3 regions of the Actinoplanes sp. CA-252034 genome follow, and region 3 is predicted to be linked to each of the others. Evidence: riboswitches for the same ligand, from Rfam matches in the RefSeq annotation. Region 3 holds a riboswitch; each other region holds the start of a gene.
The links. A riboswitch is a leader RNA that binds a small molecule or an ion and turns the genes downstream of it on or off. The one in region 3 is predicted to bind cyclic di-AMP.

Region 1 (7,742 bases), 3.0 Mb from region 3:
GGGTGGGTGAACCGCGGCAAGATCGCGTCCGGTCTGACCACGGACCGCACCAAGGTCCGCTTCCAGGACTTCGACGGCGACCGCAAGGACGACTACGTGCTCCTCGACGACGTGAGCGGGGATCCCGCCGCCGTCTACCTCAACCGTGGTGGCGACGGCGCCGGCGGCTGGGAAGTCGTTCCGCGCAGCTGAACGACCGCACCCGAGCGACCGATCCGTGGCCGCCGTCCCCTTTCACGGGACGGCGGCCACGGCCGGTTCGCGACGCCGTCGGCTGATACGGGTACGGGGTATCTTGCACGGCATGAGTGAGGCGAAACCGGCCGGGCCGCACGGGTATTCGGCGGACAAACAGGCGCTGATGGCGCGGCTGAAGCGGGTCGAGGGCCAGATCCGTGGACTGCAGCGGATGGTCGACGAGGACACGTACTGCATCGACATCCTGACCCAGATCTCGGCTGCCAAGAGCGCCCTGCACGCGGTGGCGATCGGTCTGCTCGAGGATCACCTGCGGCACTGTGTGGTGCACGCCGCGTCCGAGGGTGACGTGGACGCGAAGGTCAAAGAGGCCAGCGCGGCGATCGCCCGTCTCGTCAAGTCCTGACGGCCGGTCGGCCGCCCGGGCGTGGCGGACCGGCTGACCGGGGCCTGGGCCGGTCGGGGCGGCTCGGCGGATTTCGCGGTGTTCCGATTCACAGGCCGGACCCCTCCCCGGGCCGCCTCTGGTGAACGCAGCGTGCCGACGAACCTCGCAGGCTCGTCGGCAACCGGACATCGGCCGGCGCTTCAACTACTCAGCGTGAGCATTTCGGGCGGGTGGCGGTGTCCGGCGCCTCGGCTATCAAGGAGGAGCGGCGGGCATCTGCTCGCCGGTCGTGTCGATCCGGACCACGCCGAGCCCTGCCCCGGTCCGGCGACACGAGCCCGCATGACGAGTCATGAGGCAATCGGGGGCAGGGACGGGGGAACCACACATCGGTTCCCGGCCGGCACACCGTTCGCGGTGGCCCGGCCGCGGGACCTCGGGGTGAAGCCGCATCTCGCGGCCGGGCAATCCTTCGCGCCCGAACCCGACAGCTAACCTCGCAGGCGTGCCGGAGGGATTCCTTCACCGTGCGCGTTCGCTCCTCGAGCCGGCACACCCGTTTCCTGGGAGCCGGTACCATCGCCCTGTCCGTGAGCCTCGGTCTGGTCACCGGCGGGCTGGGCACACCGCAAGCCGTCTCCGCCGCCCCACGGGGCGTCACCGCCTCACCGACCGTCACCGCGTTACGGGGCGTCACCGCCTCACCGACCTTCACCGCCTCACCGGGCGCCGCCGTCGGCAATCCGGCGCCGGCCGGCACGGCCGTCGCCATCACCGCCGTCACGGCACAGCCGGTGGGCGCCCGGGTCGTGGCCGAGGCGGCCCGGCACAAGGGCAAGCGCTACCTCTACGGCGCCACCGGCCCGGCCCGGTTCGACTGCTCCGGTTTCACGATGTACGTCTACCGGAAGACGACCGGCCGAAAGCTGCCGCACAAGGCGAATCTGCAGCAGAGGTACGGCAAGGCCGTCAGCAGGGCCGCGGCCCGCCCCGGCGACCTGATCATCATTCGCAAGGGCTCGCGCGGCACGCACGCCGGCATCTACGCCGGTGACGGCACGATGTGGTCGGCGCCGCGAACCGGCAAGACGGTCACCAGGCAGAAGATCTGGAGCCGGAACTACGTGGTACGCCGCCTGGCCTGAGGCTCCACTATTCGGTACTACCGGGTACCGCTATGCGGTGTTACCGTATAGCGGTACCCGGTGTCACGAGGTACCGGGGATTCGCGGAGGAGCCGCCATGGAGGACCTGACGGAGATGCTCAAGGGCACGCTCGAGGGTTGCGTGCTGCAGATCATCGACAGCGAGGAGACGTACGGCTACGCGATCACCCGCCGGCTCAACGACCTCGGCTTCACCGACGTCATCGACGGAACCGTCTACACCATCCTGTTGCGTCTGGAGCGCAACGGCCTGGTCCAGGTGACGAAACGCCCGTCCGAGGTCGGCCCGCCCCGCAAGTTCTACACCCTCAACGACGCCGGTCGCGGGGAGCTCGCGACGTTCTGGGCGAAATGGGAGTACGTCTCGGCACGCATCGACAGGCTCAAGGAGGGCGGACGATGAACTTCTGGGAGACCATCACCGGCAGCGACCTCACCCGGCAGTGGCGGGCGTTCGAGACCCGCGCCCAGGCGCTGCCCGAGGACTATCGCGAGGCCTGGGCACAGATCAACGCCGGGCTGTCCCCCTATCCCGACTTCAGCGGCCGCAACCTGATACCGATCGTCGACGCCGCCCTGAGCCTGCTCGAGGAGTCCTCGGCGGACGGTCAGAGCGTCCACGAGGTGCTCGGCGACGACATCGCGGGCTTCTGCACGGCGCTGGCCGGCGGCAAGGGCGCCCGGAGCTATCGCGACAGGTGGCGCGAGCAGCTCAACCGGACCGTCGCCCGCAAACTGGACCGGCTGGGAGCCTGACATGAGCATCCACGACATCATCCAGGGCAAGAAGCAGTGGCGGGCGCACGTGGCTCGGGTCAAGGCGCTGCCGCCGGACTACCGGATCGTCTACCGGGAGATGCAGAAATACCTGTTCAAGGTGGGGCCGGTCGACCTCGCCGACGGGACCCTGCTGACCGGGATCGTGGACTTCTTCGAGGAGGGCGCCGCGGCGGGCAAGGGCGTCCGGCAGCTCATCGGCGCCGACGTCGCCGCCTTCTGCGACGACCTCATCGGGGACAGCCGCACCTTCGCCGACGTCTACCAGGACTCGGTCTCCCCGGCACCGCGGACGGTCACCAGACCCGACTCGTAGGCGGTGATCACCAGCTGGGCGCGATCACGGGCTGCCAGCTTGTGCAGCAGACGCCCGATGTGCGTCTTCACGGTGCCGACACCGAGATGGAGGTGCTCGGCGATCTCGGTGTTGGACAGGCCGGCGGCGATCAGGGACAGCACCTCACGCTCGCGGTCCGTGATGGCGTCGAGGCCGCGCAGCGTACCCGACGCGGGTTTGTCCCGGCCGTTGAAGGCGTCGATCAGTTTGCGGGTGGCCCGCGGCGCGAGCAGTGCCTCGCCCGCGGCCACCAGCCGGACACCGTTGAGCAGCTCGGTCGCGGTGGCGTCCTTGACGAGGAAGCCGCTGGCCCCGGCCCGGAGCGCACCGTACACGTACTCGTCGAGATCGAACGTGGTGAGGATGAGCACCCGGACCGAGGCGGTCTCCGGTGCGGCGCAGATCTGCCGGGTCGCCTCGATGCCGTCCATCTCCGGCATCCGCACGTCCATCAGGACCACGTCCGGCCGCAGCTCGCGAGCCAGGCGGACGGCCCCGGCGCCGGTGCCGGCCTCACCGACCGTGAGGAAACCGGGCGACGCGTCGAGCAGCGCCCGGAAGCTCTCCCGCATCAGCGGATGGTCGTCGGCGAGCAGCACCCTGATGTCCGGCGTCACGCGGTCTCCTCGGCTGGCGTGTACGGGATGACGGCGGCCACCCGGAACCCACCCTCGGGGCGGGCGCCGGTGGACAGCCGGCCGCCGTACATCGAAACACGCTCGCGCATGCCGATCAGCCCCTGTCCCCCGCGCCGGCGGCGGGACGGCTGCCGGCCCCGCCCGTCGTCGGTCACCTCGATGTGGACCTCCCCGCCCGCGGCCCGCACCGTGACACGGCACCGGCTCGCACCCGCGTGCTTGATCACATTGGTCAGCGACTCCTGGACGATGCGGTAGACGGTCAGCCCGACCGCGGGTGGCAGCCGCCCGGCGCCGTCGTCCTCCAGGTCGATGTGCAGCTCGGCGGAGCGCAGCCGCCCGACGAGCTCGGGCAGGTCGGCGGCGCCCGGCGCGGGTGTGAGCTCGGCGGCCGGGTCGTCGTCGGCGCGCATCACGTCGAGCAGCCGCCGGATCTCGGCGAGCGCCGACCGGCTGGTCTTCTCGATCGTCTGCAGCGCGGCCCGCGTCTCGGCCGGCCGCTCCTCGGCCAGGTGGTTGGCGATGGTCGCCTTCACCGTGATCAGGCTCAGGCTGTGCCCGACGATGTCGTGCAGCTCCCGGGCGATACGCAGCCGCTCATCGGCGACCGCGTCGCGGGCCAGACGGCGGGCGGCCTCGGCCTGCAGCGCGCGCCGCCAGCGGATCAGCCGGCCGGCCGTCCAGGCGGCGGCGATGACGACGACCGTGATGCCGGTCTCGACCTGCCACCACAGTGGCGCCTCGCTCTGCGGCGCGGTGGCCGGCGTGACCCCGGTGCGCAGATAGAGCCACGGAATGGTGACACCGGGCGCGACCAGGCCGGCGAGCAGCAGGAACGCCGCGGGCACCCGGCCGGTCGCGGCGGCAGCGCTGTACAGCGCGATCGCGACCGGCACCCAGGACAGGAAGATGACGCCGAAACCGACGACCCCGGCGGCGGTGGCGAGCGCGGCCACGGCGGCCACGACCGCGAACACCGGCAACGGCCACCGGCGGCGCACCACGAGAGGCACGGCCACGGCCGCGGCGGCCGGCCACACGAGCGCGGCGGGGCCGGTGAAAGCGGGGCCCGGCGGGTCGAGGGTCGCGACGACGATCTGGTACGCCAGGACCACGGCGACCGCCGCATCGACGAGCGTGCCCCGTACCCCGAATCCGTAGGCCCTTGTCACGCGCCCACGCTATCCGGGTGATCCGGCCGGGCGCGTCTGACCCAGGTCATACCTCGCGTTCCGACTCCGGTCAGACTCGCCGGCCCCCGTCCCGCCGACACCATTTGACGCATGATCGAGCTACGAGAGCTGACCAAGCGATATGGACCGACCACCGCGGTCGACCGGCTGTCCTTCGAGGTCCGCCCGGGGGCGGTGACCGGCTTCCTCGGGCCCAACGGGGCGGGCAAGTCCACCACGATGCGCATGATGCTCGGCCTGCACCGGCCCACGTCCGGCGAGGCGCTGATCAACGGGCGCCGGTACGACCGGATCCGCCACCCGCTGCACGAGGTCGGCGCGGTCCTCGACGCCGACGCCGCCCACCCCGGCCGCAGCGCCGTCACCCACCTGGCCTGCCTGGCCCGCAGCAACGGCATCGGCAAGGCGCGGGTGACCGCGGTCCTCGACCAGGTCGGGCTGGGGAGCGTGGCGAACAAGCGGGTCGGCGGGTTCTCCCTCGGCATGCGCCAGCGGCTCGGCATCGCCGGGGCCCTGCTCGGCGACCCGGCCGTGGTGCTGCTCGACGAGCCGGTCAACGGCCTCGACGCCGCCGGGATCCGGTGGATCCGGTCCACGCTGCGGTCGCTGGCCGCGGAGGGCCGCACGGTGCTGCTGTCCAGCCATCTGATGAGCGAGATGGCGGTCACCGTCGACCGGGTGCTGATCATCGGCAGGGGCCGGCTGCTCGAGGACACGTCGGTGCGGTCGATGCGACAGCGATTCGAGCAGGACGTTCTGGTACGCACTCCGCGTCCCGCCGAGCTCACCGCCGCTCTGGCCCGGCTCGGCGCCACGGTCACCGCGGGCGGCGACGGGGACCTGGTCGCGGTCGGCGTGGACGCGCCGGCCATCGGTGACGCGGCCGCGGCGGCGGGGATCCCGATCCACGTGCTGACGCCGCGCAGCGCCACGCTCGAGGACGTCTACCTGCAGATGACCAGCTCAGCCACCCAATACCAGGAGAGCAACTGATGGAGTCCCTGCTGGATCGCACGTTCCGTGACGCGGTGGCCGCCGAGTGGATGAAGGTGCGCAGTCTCCGTTCGACGTGGATGTTCCTCGCCGGCGGGATCGCCGCGACCGCCCTGGGCGCGCTGATCCTGTTCATGCTGGTGGGCTCCTACGACGCGGCCACCCCCGCCGAGCGGGCGAACTACGAGACCGCCGACCCGACCGTCGTGACCATGCCGTTCGTGATGTTCTTCGTCGGCGCGATCGGGGCCATGCTCGTCACCAGCGAGTACGCCACCCGCTCGATCGGGCCGGCGCTGCTGGCCGTACCGCAGCGCCGCCTGCTGATGGCCGCCAAGGCCACCGTCGCCGGGCTGATCGGCCTCGGTAGTGGCGCGCTGTTCGCCCTGCTCGCCTTCGCCGACGCCCGCATGCTGCTCGGCGACCGCCCGAAACCGATCAACCCGTGGCCGCAGTGGACCGACGCCGTCCCGACCGTCCTCTGCGCTGCCCTGATCGTCACCGTCACCTGCCTGGTCGCGTTGGGCCTGGGCGCCGTCCTGCGGTCCACCGCCGGGGCGTTGACCGTCATCGGCTCGCTGGTCCTGGTGGCCCCGATCTTCGCCCACTTCCTGCCGACGGTGTGGCAGCTGCGGCTCGCCTCGGTCCTGCTGCCCAACCTGACCCCGCAGCTGGCCGGCAGCAACCACCCCTACCTGCTCTCCCAGGGCGGCGCGGCCGCCGTGACCGCCGGATACGTGCTACTGGCCCTGACCGCCGGCGCGATCTGCCTCACCCGCCGCGACGCTTGATCCCTCCCCTCCACGATCGCCCAAGGAGACAGACCATGAGCGACCTCTTCACGACCCTCGCCGGCATCGCGTTCTGGGCGACCCTGCTGGCCGCCCACGTGACCCTGTTCGGCGCCACGATCGTCAGCCTCGCCCGCGCGTCGCTCGACAGACGGTCCCGCATCCGCTGGATCTGGCTCGTCGTCCTGGCCCCCGGCATCGGCATCGCCCTGTGGTTCGTCACCGGCCGCCCTGTCGCCCGGGCCACCTCATCACGCCGGTGATCCGGTACTCAGCACCGGACGACGCGATGGTCATCGGGTCGCCCGGCGTCCACGATCGGCAACGATCAGCGGCGGACAACGTACTACGGTGGTACGCTCGACCCAGGAGCCATCAAGGCTCATCCGTTCAAAGGAGACCCGCATGTGGAACATCGAGAAACCCCATCGCCGGGCAGGGGGTGATGGCGTGAACCCCCTAGCGGCCTTCTACCTCGTGGCCCCAACGATCAACACGGTGATTGTGCTGGTTGTTGCATCGCTCGCCATGTCATCACGCCTCGGCGGTTCCAAGACCGCGCCGAAGAGCAGCGCCGTTCAGGTCCGGCTCGCGGCAGAGCAGAGAAGCCGGCTTCAACTGCTCGAAGATCATGCCAAAGGCGCGGGGCTGGGGGGCTACACGCGTTCTGACGTGATCAGAGAAGCAGTCGCGGCATATCTGGCGCCGCTGGTCGCCCAACTGCGGGGAAACGACGCGCTGGGCCGCTCGGATGTAGATCGGCTCGCCTCTGACGACATCGACGCCGGCAGAGAGTTCGGCGACGCGATGCGCATTCGACTCGACGACGAACTGGTCGCGCAACTCGATCGAGTCGAAGCGTATGCACGAGGTCTCGGCTACCGGCACGTCACGCGGTCCAGCATCATCCGGCAAGCCGTCACCGCGTACCTCACCGGTTTCGAGAAAACGCTGTCGGCAGATCTACCTCAGCGACCCCCGGCGGACTCCGTCACGGACGCCGGCTAGAGACGTGGGCTCCACTCGCAGAGCCCGTCCCCCTTTGGGAGGGAACGTGTCCACTTCAACGAATCGCCCCGCGACGGGACGGTCCAGGGAGGAGATCGAAAGGGAGGACCCGCCGAAGGTCCTGTATTCCAAGGAGATGTCATCACAACACCCGGAAGGGGAAGCAAAGCAGAAACTCGACGAAGCGCTTCACGACGCGGAGAAGAGCGCCGAGGAGAAAGGCATGGAGGCGGCGCAGGAATTCAGCCGGGGA
Region 2 (7,742 bases), 4.5 Mb from region 3:
CCGGCCGCTACTTCGAGGCCCGCTCCAAGCGCCGTGCCGGCGCCGCCATGCGAGCCCTGCTGGAACTCGGCGCCAAGGACGTCGCGGTGCTACGCGACGGCATCGAACGGCGCATTCCGGTCACCGACCTGGCGGTGGGGGACCGGTTCGTGGTGCGGCCGGGCGAGAAGATCGCCACCGACGGTGTCATCGAGGACGGCACCTCGGCCGTGGACGCGAGCATGCTGACCGGCGAGTCCGTACCGGTCGAGGTCGGCCCCGGCGATCCGGTGGTCGGCGCGACCGTCAACGCCGGCGGCCGGCTGGTCGTGCGTGCTACCCGGATCGGTGCCGACACGCAGCTCGCGCAGATGGCGAAACTGGTCGAGCAGGCCCAGACCGGCAAGGCCGCCGTCCAGCGGCTCGCCGACCGGATCTCCGGCGTGTTCGTGCCGATCGTGATCGGCCTCGCCGTCGCCACGCTCGGCTGGTGGGTGGGCACCGGCTCCGGCTGGACAGCCGCGTTCACCGCCGCCGTCGCCGTACTGATCATCGCCTGCCCCTGCGCGCTCGGCCTGGCCACCCCAACGGCACTGCTGGTCGGCACCGGGCGCGGCGCGCAGCTCGGCATCCTGATCAAAGGCCCCGAAGTCCTCGAGTCGACCCGGACCGTGGACACCGTCGTGCTGGACAAGACCGGCACCGTCACCACCGGCCGGATGAGCCTGGTCGACGTCGTTCCCGCCGACGGCGTCGACCGCGAGCGGCTGCTGCGCCTGGCCGGGGCGGTCGAGGCCGCCTCCGAGCACCCGATCGCCCAGGCAATCGCCGCCGCAGCAGCTGACAGCGCGCCGCTGCCGCAGGTGACCGGATTCGCCAACACCGAAGGCCTCGGTGTCACCGGCACCGTCGACGGCCACACCGTGCACGTCGGCCGCCCGGTACTGCTGCGCCAGGCCGGTCTGATGGTGCCCGCCGACGTCGAGCAGGCCGTCGATGCCGCTCACGCGGCGGGGCAGACCGCCGTGGTCGCGGGCTGGGACGGTCAGGCCCGTGGTGTGCTGGCCGTCGCCGACACCGTCAAGGCGACCAGCCGGGCCGCTGTCGCCCAGCTGCGGGCGCTGGGTCTGTCGCCGGTGCTGCTCACCGGCGACAACGAGACCGTCGCCCGGGCCGTGGCCGGACAGGTCGGCATCGACGAGGTGATCGCCGAAGTCCTGCCGGCCGGCAAGGTCGACGTCGTCAAGCGGCTGCAGGAACAGGGCAAGGTCGTGGCGATGGTCGGTGACGGCGTCAACGACGCCGCCGCCCTGGCCCAGGCCGACCTCGGGCTGGCCATGGGCACCGGCACCGACGCCGCGATCGAGGCCTCCGACCTGACCCTGGTCCGCGGCGACCTGATGGCCGCCGCCGACGCGATCCGCCTGTCCCGGCGCACCCTGCGCATCATCAAGAGCAACCTGTTCTGGGCCTTCGCCTACAACGTCGCCGCCCTGCCCCTGGCCGCGGCCGGGCTGCTCAACCCGATGATCGCCGGCGCGGCGATGGCGTTCAGCTCGGTGTTCGTCGTCGCCAACAGCCTGCGGCTGCGCCGCTTCACCAGCATCACGAAGGACAGTGCCGCCTGCACCTCCGCCAAGGACGGGTGCAGGCGGCACTGTGTTATGCCCGGAGGAGTGCGCGGTCGGTTGGGGAGCCGACTCAGACCAGGCGCCGGACCACGTAGTTTTTGCTCCAGATTTTCTGCTTGGTGACCGTCTTGCCGGTTCGCGGCGCGGCCCACATCTTGCCGCCACCGGCGTAGATGCCGGCGTGCGTGCCCTTCGTCCCCGTACGGATGACGATCAGGTCACCCGCGCGGGCCTTGGACTTCGCGACGGCCTTACCGTACCGCTGCTGCAGGTGGGCCTTGTGCGGCAGCTTCTTGCCCGCGGCCTTCTTGTAGACGTACATCGTGTAGCCGGAGCAGTCGAACCGCTTGGGGCCGGACGCGCCGAACTTGTACTTCTTGCCCTTGTGCTTCGCCGCTTCGGTCATGACCCGGTTCGCGGCCGCCTTGGACTTGGCGGCCTGGGACGCCGCCGCCTTGACGGTGATGCCGGTCTGGCTGAACGCCACGCTGGTCTGCGAGGACACCTGTGTGGTGGCGACCGTCGCGGCGGAGGCGGACTGTGGTGTGCCGAGCCCGCCGGTCAGAAGACCGAGACCCACGGACAGGGCGAGAGCGCCGACTTCCAGGGTACGGGCGGGCCGGCTCAGGGTGCTTACGCGCACGGTGAAGGAATCCCTCCGGCACGCCTGCGAGGTTAGCTGTCGGATTCGGGCGCGAAGGTTGCCCGGCCGCACGCTGGCGGCTTCACCCCAAGGTCCTCATGTCCCGGTCGCCGCGGTGCGGCGTGCCGGTCGAAGACCGCTCGTGGTTCCCCCGTCCCTGCCCCCGAATGCCTCATGACTCGTCATGCGGGTTGTGCCGCCGGACCGGGGCAGGGCTCGGCGTGGTCCAGGTCGGCACGACCGGCGAGCCTGTGCTCGCCGCCCCTCCTTGATAGCCCAGTCGGCGCCGATCCCAGCTCCCGGAGGTAATCACACTCAGTGACTGGCGTGCCGAGACGTGTCCGATTGGAAGACCGATGCGAGGTTTGTCGACACGGGCTGCTCATGCATGGTGAACCGAGAGTGGTTTTGATCTGTGAAAGGGAACACTCGATCTCGTACGTGGTAGCTGGGGGTGGCACCGGCAGTGTTCCCCGGTTCGTCGCGTCCGACGCGACTGCCGGTCGGTTCATTGTGGCCGACCGTCCGACGCTCGTCGCCCGAACCGATGGCCATCCCTGAAGCAGGGGTCACGGTGTGAATGCCCGATGGTGTCCGTTGCGGCGACGACCGCACCCAAGACGGTCGGTGCGCCGATGCAACCGAGCCGCAACCACCGGACCTTTCAACCAGCCGTGCCGTCGAGCGATGAGGCAGACCCCATCAACCGCATCGCCCGACCACGAAGTCTCACCCATCACGGCGGTCGATCGGCGTTCAAAAACTGTGAGAGGCAGGCTGTGAGAAATCGCTCCGTCCCGTCTGCCCTGGGCACGGGCACGTCGCCCCGCGGCGGGCGTGCCGGGAGGCTGATCGTCGCGCTCGTGGCGCTGACCCTGGCCGGAGGCGCGAGTTTCGGCGCCGCGCCCGCATACGCGGCCACCATGGCGCAGCGACAGGCGACCGCGGGTGGCTACACCGTTTCGCCGGCCACCGGCGGCTTCACCCGGGCGGTGCTCGCCGCTGATGCCACCACCGCGGCCTTCCAGGACCGCTTGGGCGGCGCTTTGCAGCACATGCTGGACACTGTGCTCGGCCCCGGCCGCTCAACGGTCACCACCAACGTCGAACTCGACCTCGACCAGGTCGCGACCTCCCGCACCACCTACCAGCAGGATCCGTCCGCCGGTGCCCTGTCCGAACGGATCAGCGAGCGCTCCTACATCGGCGACAACGGCGGCACCCGGTACGACAGCAGCAGCGCGTCGCGCGTCAACGCCCTCGACGAACTGCACGAGACCCGCCGGGAAGCCCCCGGCGACATCATCAGACTGAGCGTCGCCGTCCTCGTCGATGAAGCCGCCGCGGCGAACCTCGACCTGGCTCAGGTCCGTGAACTCATCGCCGTAGCCGCCGGTGTTGATGCCGGCCGCGGCGACCGGGTGACGGTTGCCGCCATGCCCATGCGCACCGCTACAGCCACTCCCACCGACAACGCCGTCGCGCAGCCCGGCACCGCATCCCCTGCCGCGCTAAGGACGGCACTCATCGCCGCGGTTCTGATCCTGTTGACCTGTGCCGCGCTGCTGGCCCTCCGCAAGCAACGGCGCCGGGCCGCGGCGGCCTCGGCGGCAGCCGACCGGCGAGAGCTGCTCCGTGCCCAACTGCACATCCAGCGCACTCCGGTCCCGGCTGCGGCAATCGCTACTGCACTCGACGAGGACAGACGACAGCAACGGGCGGTCGAGTCGGTCGACCCGGCGCAGACCGCGCAGCAGCTGCGAGAATGGATCGACCCCGGCCGGTAAGAACAGGCGGCCGGCTCAGGACTTCACGAGGCGGGCGATCGCCGCGCTCGCCTCCTTGATCTTTGCGTCCACGTCGCCCTCCGCCGCGGCGTGGACCACGCAGTGCTTCAGATGATCCTCGAGCAGGCCGACGGCTACCGCGTGCAGGGCGCTCTTGGCGGCTGAGATCTGGGTCAGGATGTCGATGCAGTAGGTGTCCTCGTCGACCATCCGCTGCAATCCGCGGATCTGCCCCTCGACCCGCTTCAGCCGGGCCATCAGCGCCTGTTTCTCTGCCGAATACCCGTGCGGACCGGCCGGTTTTGCCTCACTCATGCCGTGCAAGATACCCGGCACCGGTATCAGCCGGTGCGGCTGCGGACGCGTCCCGGCAGTCGCCGTGCCCGCTGCAGTGGCCTGCGGTCACCGAGCCCGCGATGTCGTAACCTGGCCCGGTGACCCGATCCCACCAGCCGGCAGCCCCGTGGCTGCTGCGCTGGCTGCTGGTCGTGATCACCCTGGCCGGTGTCGGGCTCGTGCAAAGCGCACACTGCGCCGACGGACCGACCGGCGCACACCATGCGGGGCATTCGGCTACCGCAGGGCATCACCACGGCGTTTCGGATCACGGCGTTGCGGCAAGTGGGCAGCACGTTACGGCAGCCCGGACGGCAGACACCACAGCCGGGCACTGCGAGGTCAGCGCCCCCGTCGCCGAACCCGCCGTGCGAGCCGGCGCCGTCGCGCTTCCGGCGATGACCGCCTGCGCCGACACCAGCGCACCCCACACGGCGGTGCCACCGATCGCATCCCGGGCACCCGCCGTCACCCTGACCCAACTCGGTGTAAGCCGCATATAGGACACCGCGCACGCATACGCATCCCGGCATCGCCGGATGTGCGCTCGTGCCTGCCCGGGGCCCGGCAAAGCCGGCCGTCACGCCCCGCCCGGCGGTGGTGTCCACCTGTTCCCTGCGCGGAAAGCCGAACCTTCGTGAACCTTCACGCCCTCCCCGCTGCCCTGCTCACCCATCAGCGCCAGCGCCAGTCCCAGTCGCATCGCTCGACCGGCGGCCGCCACCTGCCGGACGCGGGGGCGCTGCCGTGACCGAGACCCTGCCGCCGCTGCGCACCACCCACCCGTTCGATGCTGCCGGGGGACGGTGGTGCTTCGACCTGTGGGACGGGACCGGCCGGCCAGTCGTCTTCATCCCCGCGGTGTTGTTCGACCGGACGTGCTGGTGGCCGACCGCAGCCGACCTGCGCCCGTACGCCACCGTCGTCGCCGTCGACCTGCCCGGACATGGCGGTTCGCCTGGCCGGGACCGTTACGAACCCGACGACCTCGTCGACGATCTGGCCATGCTCGTCGACAGCCTGCAACTGCGGCGCGCACCGGTGATCGTCGGGCACGGCCCGTCAGCGACGCTGGCGGCCCTGTTCGCGGCACGCTACGCCACCCACGCCGTGGTAGCCGTCGACCCGATCCCCGCCACAGGCCTGTGCGCCGACGTCGACACCTATCTGCGCGGCCTGCAGCTCACCGAGATCCCCGAGCAATACCGCGGCCTGCTGCAAACCTCGCATGACCCGCGCCTGCTGGCCGCCTACGCGACCGGCCTGCGGCACCGCCGCCCGGCGACCGCCACGATCGGCGTCACCCCTACCCGGCTCGCCGTGCACAGCCGGCCACCGTCCGAGCCCGAGACGGATCCGCAAGCCGCCGACACGTGGCGACAGGAGGTCTACGACGTCCCGGGCAGATTCGCGTCCCTCGCCGCCGCCCGCAGGTTCATCACCGACCTGCGGACACTGCTGTGAAGCGGCACTGGGTGGCGTACCGAACTGGTCGCCTTCGTACAACGCCGCTGACAAGCGGAAATGAGGACGTCCCTTGGCGGGAGAGCGGACGGCGTGCCCTCCCGCCAAAGCTGCACTGACGCCTTCCCTTCGGTCAGTGCACCAGCTGATAGCCGGCTGCGGCGACGGCCGCAGCCACGCTGTCATCGTCGAGCGCCGCGGCGCTGGTCACCGTGACCGCGCCGGTGGCGACGTCGACGCTGACGTCACGCACGCCGGGAACATCGGTGAGTTGCTTACTGACCCGGCCGGCGCAGCCGCCGCAGGTCATCCCGGCGACCTGGTACACCGTCCGGGTGTCGTCCGGCGCCGTCGCCGGCTCGGTGGCCGGGGTCGTGGTGGCGCAGGCGCAAGCGGTGTCGCTGCCGCACATCGGCTTCTCCTTGCTGTCGTGTGACTGGTACTGAGCTGGGGGAGCAGGTCACGCCCGCACCAGGCGGGCGATGGCGTCGGAGGCTTCCTTCAGCTTCGCGTCGGCGTCCGGTCCGCCGTCGCGGGCCGCGCCGACGACGCAGTGCGCGAGGTGATCGTCGAGCAGCCCGAGTGCCACGGTCTGCAGAGCCTTGGTCGCGGCGGACACCTGCGTGAGGATGTCGATGCAGTACGTCTCGTCGTCGACCATGCGCTGCAGGCCACGGACCTGACCCTCGATCCGGCGCAGCCGCTTCAGATAGTCGTCCTTGTCCGTGATGTAGCCGTGAGCCATGACCCGGCTCCCTCCAGCAGTTGCTACCGTACCCCCCTAGGGTATCTCGGTAAAGCGGCACGTCCAACGCTGTGACGCGGAAGTCAATCGACGCACACCCTTGACCGCATATACCCCCCGGGGTAACAATGACGCCGGAAAGCAGATACCCCCTGGGGGTACCAAGGAGGTTCGGTCATGTCCCGCAGTCCGCACCGGTGGTGGGCGCTCGCGCTCATCGCCCTCGCCCAGTTCATGGTCATCATGGACACCTCGATCATCGGCGTCGCCCTGCCGAAGATGCAGAACGACCTCGGCTTCACCCCGAGCAATCTGTCCTGGGTCTTCAACGCCTACGTCGTCGCCTTCGGCGGCCTGCTGCTGCTCGGCGGACGCCTGTCCGACCTGTACGGCGCCCGTCGCATCTTCGCCACCGGCTGGGCGATCCTGCTCGCCGGCTCCGCCGCCGCCGGCCTGGCCGGCACCGTCGAACTCGAGCTCGCCGCCCGCGCCGTACAGGGCGCAGGATCCGCACTGATCGCCCCGTCCGCACTGACCCTGCTGATGATGCTGTTCGGTAACCGGCCCGCCGAACTCACCAAGGCCCTCGCCCTGTACGGGGCGGCCGCACCGGCCGGCGGCACCGCCGGAGTGTTCCTCGGCGGCGTCATCACCGAATACGTCAGCTGGCCGTGGGTGTTCTACCTCAACATCCCGATCGCCGTCCTCGCTTTGATCGCCACCCCGGCGCTCATGCCCGCCGGCGGCAACCGCCCCGGCTCCCTCGACCTGGCCGGCGCTCTCACCGTCACCGGCGGCCTGGCCGCCGCCGTCTACGCGATCGTCCGCGCCCCGCAGGCCGGCTGGAACTCCGCCTCGACCTGGCTCACGCTGGCCGGATCGGCGGTCCTGCTTGCCGCGTTCCTGATCATCCAAGCGCGTCGCCGTCAGCCGCTGATGCGGCTGGGTATCTTCACCAGCCGGAACCTGACGGCGGCGAACCTCGCCCAGTTACTGCTCGGCGCGGCGTGGATCCCGATGTGGTTCTTCCTCAACCTGTACCTGCAGCAGGTCCTCGGCTTCAGCGCGTTCCCCAGCGGCGCGGCGCTGCTGCCGATGACCGTTCTCATCATGGTCGGCATGATCGTCCTCGCCCCACGGGTCATCGGACGATTCGG
Region 3 (7,742 bases):
ATGCCGGGCCAGGGCGCGTGCCGTCGTGGTGGTGCCGGTCGACTCGGCGCCGACCACGATCACCCGCCGGGCCAGCCATCCCCGGGCGCCCGCGCGGAGCCGGTCCCAGTGCGCGACCGGGTCGGCCCGGATCGCCGTCCCCGACACCGGGATCCGGCCGCGGTCCGGGTCGACCAGCACCGCCTCGGCGTGGAAGCGGTGGGCCAGTTCCGTCCCGTACGCCTCCGACGAGAAGACGGCGTCCACCCGGTCGGTGCCGGCCGCCGCCCGGAAGACCGCCATGTGCAGCTCCCAGACCGCCGGATCGGCGTAGTCGACCGGGTGGTCGTCCAGCACGCCGGCGAACCGGACGCGGGGCCCGTGCTCGGCCCGCAGCCAGGCCAGCCGGTCGGCCAGCGGGATGCTCTCCCGGGAGGACGGCGCCACCACCACGGTGACCCGCTCACAGGCCTGTGCGGCCGCGTCGATGAGCGCATGGTGCCCGGCGTGCGGCGGGTAGAACTTGCCGACGATCAGGCCGTGCCCATACCTCACGCCCGCACCGCCGGCCGCTGGGATCGCTCGACGGCACGCCAGGACCGCAGACCCAGCACGCAGAGGATCATGAAGGCCACGTAGAGGATCGCGGTCAGCCACAGACCCTTGTAGCCGTAGAGCGGGATGTAGATCACGTCGGCCACGATCCAGATCCACCAGCTCTCGACCAGTTTGCGGGTCTGGCCGTAGGTGGCGAGCAGCGAGAGCGCCGTCGTCAGCGCGTCGGCCAGCGGGACGGTCGACCCGGTGAGCCGGTCCAGGAAGAGCCACAGCCCCGCGGTCAGCAGCACCCCGGCGGCGGCCAGGCCGAGCCACTCGGCACGGGTCGTGGAGCGGACCACCAGACGGGTCCGGTCCGCGCCGCCGTAGAGCCAGGCCCACCAGCCGTAACAGCCCAGGACCACGTAGACGATCTGGAGGCCGGCGTCGGCGTACAGGCCGGCGCTCCAGAACACGAGCATCAGCAGGAGCACGTTGAGGACGCCGACCGGCCAGTTGAGGATGTGGCGGCGCACCAGCAGGCCGACGTTCACCAGCCCGGTGAGGAACCCGAGCACCTCCGCCCAAGAGGTCGCGACGCCGAAGGCCACCAGGGCCGGACTGTTCAGCCAATCGATCACGGGGTCAGCATCCATGGTCCGGACGCCCCCGGGGAAGCCGGTTTCAGGCGGTGGGGCGCAGGCGGTGGCCGGCCATCTCCAGCTCGCCCTCGTGCACGTGCACCGGCGTCTGGAGGCCGGAGTCGTCGCGCAGCACGACCGACTCCCCCTCGAGCCGGTAGGTGCCACGGGCCTGCCGGCGGCGCCCGGCCACCTCGCCGGCGTAGGTGCCGTCCCGGCGCAACTGGAGCTTCACCGCGCCGTCCGGACTGCGCCAGGCGCCGATCACGGCCGCGTCGGTGATCACGAGGGGGTGGGTGAGCGCGGAGCCGGCGTACGGATCCGCGGCCCCGCCCATGGCGATGGCGAGGACGGAGGCGGCGTCGAGCACGGTGAGATCGACGTGGAGGTCACAGGACGTGGGCATGGTGTCGGTCTCTCCGGTTCGGCGGCGGGTCGGCCTCTCCGGTCGGCACCGACGGCTCGCGCCCCTGGTTTTCCTGAGTTGCGATGGGGAGCGAACCGGTGGGCAAACGGGTGCGGACGATCAGCCGGTGGCCCGCAGCGCCGCCGTGACCGCGACCGTGAACTTCTCCAGGTAATCCTCCTCGATCGGCTCCCGGGCCACGGCCAGCCGCCAGTAGAGGGGCCCGATGATCAGGTCGACGGCCACGTCCGGGTCGGTGCCGGCGGGCAGCTCGCCCCGGGCCACCGCCTGGCCGATCAGCTTCTCGCCGACGGCCTGCTGGTGGGTCCGCAGGGCACGCTGGAGCGTCTCCGCGATCTGCGGGTTACGGGCCGCCTCGGCCATCAGGTCCGGGATGATCTGGGAGGCCACCCGGTGCTGGAGGGCCGTGCTGACGATCATCAGGAGCAACGAGAGGTCGCCGGAGAAACTCCCGGTGTCGGGAAGTGGAACTTTTCGTTCCGCGACATCGGAGATTATCTCCATTACCATTTCGAGCTTGTTGCTCCATCGACGGTAGATGGCCGTCTTGCCGACACCGGCACGACGGGCAACCGCCTCGATGGACAGCCGGCCGTAACCGACCTCTGCCAGCTCTTTCATGACCGCGTTGCGAATCGCCACGGTGATGTCGCCTCGGAGCACCGCCGCTCCGGCAGGTGCGCGCTTTATCGTCGCCACCCGGTCACTATAGCGCTACGACGTAACGGTTGCGTTCCGCCGTTTGGTCAGCTACCGTCACAGCCGCGTCGATACGAACCCGTTCCATCGACGCGGTGGAGGGCCTGTCATGCTGCATGCTGTGTCCTCGCACCAGGCATCGGATCCCGCCGCGCCCCAAGGGCCGACCAGATCGGAGCACCACCCCATGACAGAGACGGCGGTCGCCTCGGCCGACGCCGGCCTCTCCCTCAAGGAGCTGGCCCGGCGCAACGGCTTGAGCGCTTCCGGGCGGCTTCCCAGCCTCTCGGAGTACTCGCGGACCCTCTGGGCGTACCGGCACTTCATCCGCGCACACGCCAGCGCGAAGATCACGTCCTCGCTGGGCAACACCAAGCTCGGCGCGGTCTGGCAGGTGCTCACACCGATCATCAACGCCGCGGTCTACTACGTGATCTTCGGTCTGGTCCTGGGCGGTCACCAGGAGATGCCGAACTTCATCGCGTACCTCTGCATCGGTGTGTTCGTCTTCCAGTTCACCCAGTCGGTGGTCCAGACCGGCGCCAACGCGATCACCGGCAACCTCGGCCTGATCCGCGCGCTGCACTTCCCGCGCGCCAGCCTGCCGCTGTCCGCCGCGCTGGTCGAGATCCGCAACTTCATCGTGGCGCTCTTCGTCCTGATGGGGATCGTGTTGATCACCGGCGAGCCGATCACCTTCCAGTGGCTGCTCCTGGCGCCCCTGCTGCTCCTGCAGTCGATCTTCAACCTCGGGCTGGGCCTGTTCATGGCCCGCTTCGGCTCCAAGGTCCGCGACGTCAGGCAGCTGATCCCGTTCGTCATGCGCTTCTGGCTGTACGGCTCGGCCGTGCTCTACCCGGTCACCAAGTTCGGGGAAGTGCTGAGCGGCTGGCAGCTCCAGGTCGTGGAGGCCAACCCGCTGCTCGTCTTCATCGAGCTGGCGCGGCACGCGCTGCTCGAGGAGGCGGTGCTCGCCAACACCCCCACCGTCCTGTGGATCGAGGCGACCATCTGGAGCCTGGTCGTCGGCATCCTCGGTTACCTGTACTTCTGGCGTGGAGAGAAGGGCTACGGCCGTGGCTGACAACGAGCGCATCCCCACCGTCATCGCCGACGAGGCCCACATCGTCTACAAGATCCACCAGGCCGGTTCGGTCAGCTCCAGCCCGCTCGCCAGCTTCAAGCGCCTCACCACCCGCTCCAAGAACGCGAACGTCCGTGAGGTGCACGCGGTCAAGGGTGTGAGCTTCATCGCCTACAAGGGCGAGGCGATCGGCCTGATCGGCACCAACGGCTCGGGCAAGTCGACCCTGCTGCGCGCGGTGGCCGGGCTGCTGCCCGTCTCCAGCGGCGCCATCTACGCCTCCGGGCAGCCGTCGCTGCTCGGTGTCAACGCGGCCCTGATGAACGAGCTGCCCGGCGACCGCAACGTCGAGCTGGGCTGCCTCGCGATGGGCATGTCGCCGGCCGAGGTGCAGGCGAAACGGGACGAGATCATCGAGTTCTCCGGCATCAACGACAAGGGCGACTTCTCGACCCTGCCGATGCGGACGTACTCCTCGGGCATGTCGGCCCGGCTCCGGTTCTCCATCGCCGCCGCGAAGAAGCACGACGTGCTGCTCATCGACGAGGCACTGGCCACCGGTGACGCGAAATTCCGCAAGCGCAGCGAGGCACGGGTCCGGGAGCTGCGCCAGGAGGCCGGCACGGTGTTCCTGGTCAGCCACAGCGAGCAGTCGATCCGGGACACCTGCGAGCGCTGCATCTGGCTGGAGGCCGGCGAGATCCGGGCGGACGGCTCGACCTCCGAGGTGATGAAGGAGTACGAGGCCTTCTCCCGCAGGTAGGCCCCGTACCCCTCGTGTGCCGCGCTAGTTGACCGACAGATGCACGTGGTTGGTGTGGTCGCTGGACGGGTCGCCACCCGCCCCGCTGTACGACTTCCAGCCACTGCTCGGTAGCCAGATCCGGCGGTACCAGATCACGTAGAGCACGTTCAGATCGTCGGCGTTGTTGATGAAGTAGTTCGCCAGGTTGTCGCCGTACGTCTTGTCGCCCCCGGTGGCGTCGCCGCCGAAGGTGCCCTTCTCGGCGGAGAAGTCACAGGCCCGGCCCTTGGGGTGCTCGCCGCTGTTCTGCGTGCGCCAGCACTTGGTGAACCGGGTGAACCCGTCGGCGCGGGCCTCCTTGTAGGCGTGCAGCAGCGTCGAGGTGACGCAGCCGCCCGTCCCGGTCGGGTCGGTCTGGTTGCAACCGCTGCCGCTCGGGCCCGGCGCCGCGTCGGCGCTGTCGCCGCCGTCGGACGACGATCCGGCGTCGTTGCCCTGGTTCGCGGCTTTCAGAGCGGCCTCGGCCTGCTGCTTCTGCTTCGCCATGACGGTGACCTGCTTCTGCTGGTCCTTGATGGCGATGTCGAGGGCGTCCTTGGCCTTCTGCTGAGTATCCCGGGTGGTCTTCAGGTCCTGGATCGCCCGGTTCTGGTCGGCGGCCACGATCGCCAGCGTCTCGGCCCGGCCCAGGAAGCCCTCGGCCGAGTCGGAGGTGAGCAGCGCCGCCATCGGCCCGCCACGGCCCGCGGTGTACGCCTGGGTGGCGAGCAGGTCGAGCCGGTCCTGCTGGGGTCCCAGGTCGGCGTCCATCCGCTTGAGGTCGGCGGTCAGCTTGGCCTGCTGCTCCTTGGACGTCTTGAGCTTGGCCTTGGCCTCCACGAACCCCTTGGAGGCCTTCTCGAGTTTGTCGATCAGTGACGCGGAGCCACCCTCGCCGTCGTCACCGGAGTCGCCGGGAGCGGCGAGCAGCCGGGGGCCGCGGTGGCCGGCGTCGGGGCGACGGCCAGTCCGCACGCGGCGATGAGCAGCGCCAGCAACGCCGCTATTCGCCGCGCAGTGTTCTGCTGCACAGGCATTTCCTTCCGTCGGCCGCCGACCGGGTTAGCTGACGGGTTCGGGACGAAGGAGATCCCTACCGCTGGGTGGCGGATTCACCCCAGGGATGCGACCTATTCACGACCGACCTGGAGCTTCGCTTTCGGCAGGTCCACGACGATGCTCTCCACCATCGCGAATAGGTTGCACAGTGGTTCCCCGGCTCGCCATTGACGGCGATTAGGCGGCGGCTCCCGTGCGGGAACCGCACCGACCATACCCACTCGATCGACAGATCGACAGTTATCGCACGCCCCGCAATTGCGTCGACACAGGCCGTGACTGCAATTACGGAAGGTCGTTGCGAGGTGACACTTTTGACCGTTCCCAGGGTCTGATCCACGGCGATATCTCGGGTAAACTGGCCGCCGGTCCTGCCAGGACGGCACCGCCCCCGAGTTGCCGGCAGGCCACCGCCCAATCGTCGAAAGGCGAGCCGGGGAACCAGGTCACTGGGGTGTATCCGCAGTTTGCGGTAGGGATTGCTTCCGTCCCGAACCCGTCAGCTAACTCGGTCGGCGGTGACACGGAAGGAATGTTGATGACCGCAAGTCCCCGCCGGTGGCTGATACTTGCCCTGGCGCCGCTGGTGGCTGTCGTGATGCTCGCGGCACCCTCGTCTCCGGCCTCGGCCGAGCCCGGCGGCCCCTCGTCCACTGCTCAAGAGCAGGAGCAGGACGGAAACGACAAGAACGCGATTCTCTCGGATGTGATCGAGAACACCAACCGTCGTTACGTGTCCGCCAAGGCGGCGGTCGAGAAGTCGATGAAGGCCCAGGCTCAGCTCGCCAACCAGATCAAGCAGGCCGAGGGCCGGCGGGACGTGCTGATCCCCGAGGTCGACAAGATCGCCAAAGAGCAGTACATGACGGGCAACCTGAGCTCGATCGGCTACCTGCTGAACGCGAACTCCTCGGGCGACTTCCTGGAGAAGGCCGTCTCCCTCGAGGAGATCAACCGGCTGCACGACGCCAAGCTGCGCGAACTCAACGAGGCGCTCCGGACCATCACCGAGAGCAAGGCCCGGCTCGACGCCGAGGTGAAGCAGCAGCAGCAGGACGCCGCCGCGATGAAGAAGCAGAAGGACGCCGCGACCGACGCGCTGGCCCTGGTCGGCGGCAAGGGTGTCACCAACGGTTTGGTGGTCGCCGACTCGCCCGAGGCCGCTCCGGCGCCCCGCAACTCCAGCGGTGGCTTCTCGGCCGAGGGCTGCACCGAGAAGGACCCGACCACGAACGGCTGCGTCACCAAGCGCACGCTGCACATGTACAAGGAAACCAAGAAGGCCGGCTTCAGCAACTTCGTCGGATGCCACCGCGACGGTGGGCCGTTCGAGCACCCCAAGGGCCGCGCCTGCGACTGGTCGCTGCAGAAGTCGGGGTTCTCGACGTTCGACACCGACAAGGAGTTCAGGTACGGCAACAACCTGATGGCGTTCCTGGTGCGTAACGCCGACGCGCTGGGCATCTACTACGTCATCTGGAACAAGAAGATCTGGTTCCCGGCGAACGGCTGGAGCAACTACCACGGGGTCAGTGACCACACCGACCACGTGCACGTATCGATGCTCTGAGCCCCGGCGCAACGAAACGGCCCCCGTCCTCGCGGACGGGGGCCGTTCTCCGTAGGTCAGTGCAGCGAGCGCCGCACCGGTGCCCGGCCGTGCGGCTGGGCCGGCGCCGGACCGGCCGGAACCGCCGCCGGGATCGGCATCGTCACCGGACGGACCTGGGTGACCTCCAACTCCTTGCCGTGGTGCAGCAGCGTGAGCCGGGCCTGGCCGCCGCCGTTGCGCAGCGAGTAGGTGACGTCGTCCGAGGTCACGCTCACCCGCAGTCGCAGACCACGCCAGAGCAGCGAGAACTCCAGGTGGTTGATCCGGCTGGGCAGGCGCGGGGCGAACGACAGCTGACCGTTGAAGTCCCGCATACCACCGAGCCCGGCGACCAGCGACATCCACGTGCCCGCCAGAGATGCCACGTGCACCCCGTCCCGGGCGTTCTGGTGCAGGTCGTGCAGGTCCATCAGGGCGGCCTCGCCCAGGTAGTCGTGCGCGAGCTCCAGGTGCCCGGTCTCGGCCGCCATCACGGCCTGGACACAGGCGGAGAGCGACGAGTCCCGTACGGTCCGGGCGTCGTAGTAGGCGAAGTTGCGTGCCTTCTCCTCCGGCGTGAACGCGTCGCCCCGGATGTACATCGCCATGACCAGGTCGGCCTGCTTGATCACCTGCTTGCGGTACAGGTCGAAGTACGGGTAGTTGAGCAGTAGCGGGTACCCCTCCGGCGGGGTGTTCTCGAAGTCCCACTCCTGGAGCCGGGTGAAGCCCTCGCACTGCTGATGGACACCGAGCTCCTTGTCGTACGGGATGTGCACGGCCGCCGCCGCGTCCCGCCAGGAGGCCGTCTCCTCGTCGTCGACCCCGAACCGCCGGGCCAGGTCCGGGTGGCGCTTGCAGGCCTCGACCGCGGTCATCAGGTTCTGCTGGGCCATCAGGTTGGTGTAGATGTTGTCGTTGACCACGGCGGTGTACTCGTC

Region 1: it holds a riboswitch for cyclic di-AMP, as region 3 does, so the genes downstream of both, ACQPZW_RS37385 (C40 family peptidase) here and ACQPZW_RS02035 (coiled-coil domain-containing protein) in region 3, are expected to answer to the same signal.
Region 2: it holds a riboswitch for cyclic di-AMP, as region 3 does, so the genes downstream of both, ACQPZW_RS31345 (C40 family peptidase) here and ACQPZW_RS02035 (coiled-coil domain-containing protein) in region 3, are expected to answer to the same signal.

Annotation. Positions count from the first base shown of each region.
Region 1 covers NZ_CP191846.1:8,239,497-8,247,238, forward strand. The annotation lists gene ACQPZW_RS37375 (FG-GAP-like repeat-containing protein) at 1-192, shown strand, start outside; gene ACQPZW_RS37380 (metal-sensitive transcriptional regulator) at 305-604, shown strand; cyclic di-AMP (ydaO/yuaA leader) riboswitch at 932-1,107, shown strand; gene ACQPZW_RS37385 (C40 family peptidase) at 1,177-1,731, shown strand; gene ACQPZW_RS37390 (PadR family transcriptional regulator) at 1,829-2,155, shown strand; gene ACQPZW_RS37395 (DUF1048 domain-containing protein) at 2,152-2,508, shown strand; gene ACQPZW_RS37400 (DUF1048 domain-containing protein) at 2,510-2,845, shown strand; gene ACQPZW_RS37405 (response regulator) at 2,791-3,438, opposite strand; gene ACQPZW_RS37410 (sensor histidine kinase) at 3,480-4,676, opposite strand; gene ACQPZW_RS37415 (ABC transporter ATP-binding protein) at 4,788-5,690, shown strand; gene ACQPZW_RS37420 (ABC transporter permease) at 5,690-6,481, shown strand; gene ACQPZW_RS37425 (PLDc N-terminal domain-containing protein) at 6,517-6,744, shown strand; gene ACQPZW_RS37430 (ribbon-helix-helix domain-containing protein) at 6,887-7,489, shown strand; gene ACQPZW_RS37435 (hypothetical protein) at 7,536-7,742, shown strand, end outside.
Region 2 covers NZ_CP191846.1:6,772,771-6,780,512, reverse strand. The annotation lists partial or broken gene ACQPZW_RS31350 (heavy metal translocating P-type ATPase) at 1-1,592, shown strand, start outside; gene ACQPZW_RS31345 (C40 family peptidase) at 1,681-2,253, opposite strand; cyclic di-AMP (ydaO/yuaA leader) riboswitch at 2,260-2,386, opposite strand; gene ACQPZW_RS31340 (flagellar M-ring protein FliF C-terminal domain-containing protein) at 2,841-4,040, shown strand; gene ACQPZW_RS31335 (metal-sensitive transcriptional regulator) at 4,056-4,355, opposite strand; gene ACQPZW_RS31330 (alpha/beta fold hydrolase) at 5,124-5,840, shown strand; gene ACQPZW_RS31325 (heavy-metal-associated domain-containing protein) at 5,974-6,252, opposite strand; gene ACQPZW_RS31320 (metal-sensitive transcriptional regulator) at 6,301-6,585, opposite strand; gene ACQPZW_RS31315 (MFS transporter) at 6,763-7,742, shown strand, end outside.
Region 3 covers NZ_CP191846.1:435,034-442,775, reverse strand. The annotation lists gene ACQPZW_RS02070 (AAA family ATPase) at 1-534, opposite strand, end outside; gene pnuC (nicotinamide riboside transporter PnuC) at 531-1,157, opposite strand; gene ACQPZW_RS02060 (Atu4866 domain-containing protein) at 1,201-1,563, opposite strand; gene ACQPZW_RS02055 (TetR/AcrR family transcriptional regulator) at 1,684-2,283, opposite strand; gene ACQPZW_RS02050 (ABC transporter permease) at 2,471-3,367, shown strand; gene ACQPZW_RS02045 (ABC transporter ATP-binding protein) at 3,360-4,130, shown strand; gene ACQPZW_RS02040 (coiled-coil domain-containing protein) at 4,155-5,126, opposite strand; cyclic di-AMP (ydaO/yuaA leader) riboswitch at 5,187-5,404, opposite strand; cyclic di-AMP (ydaO/yuaA leader) riboswitch at 5,612-5,743, shown strand; gene ACQPZW_RS02035 (coiled-coil domain-containing protein) at 5,749-6,780, shown strand; gene ACQPZW_RS02030 (glycoside hydrolase family 65 protein) at 6,837-7,742, opposite strand, start outside.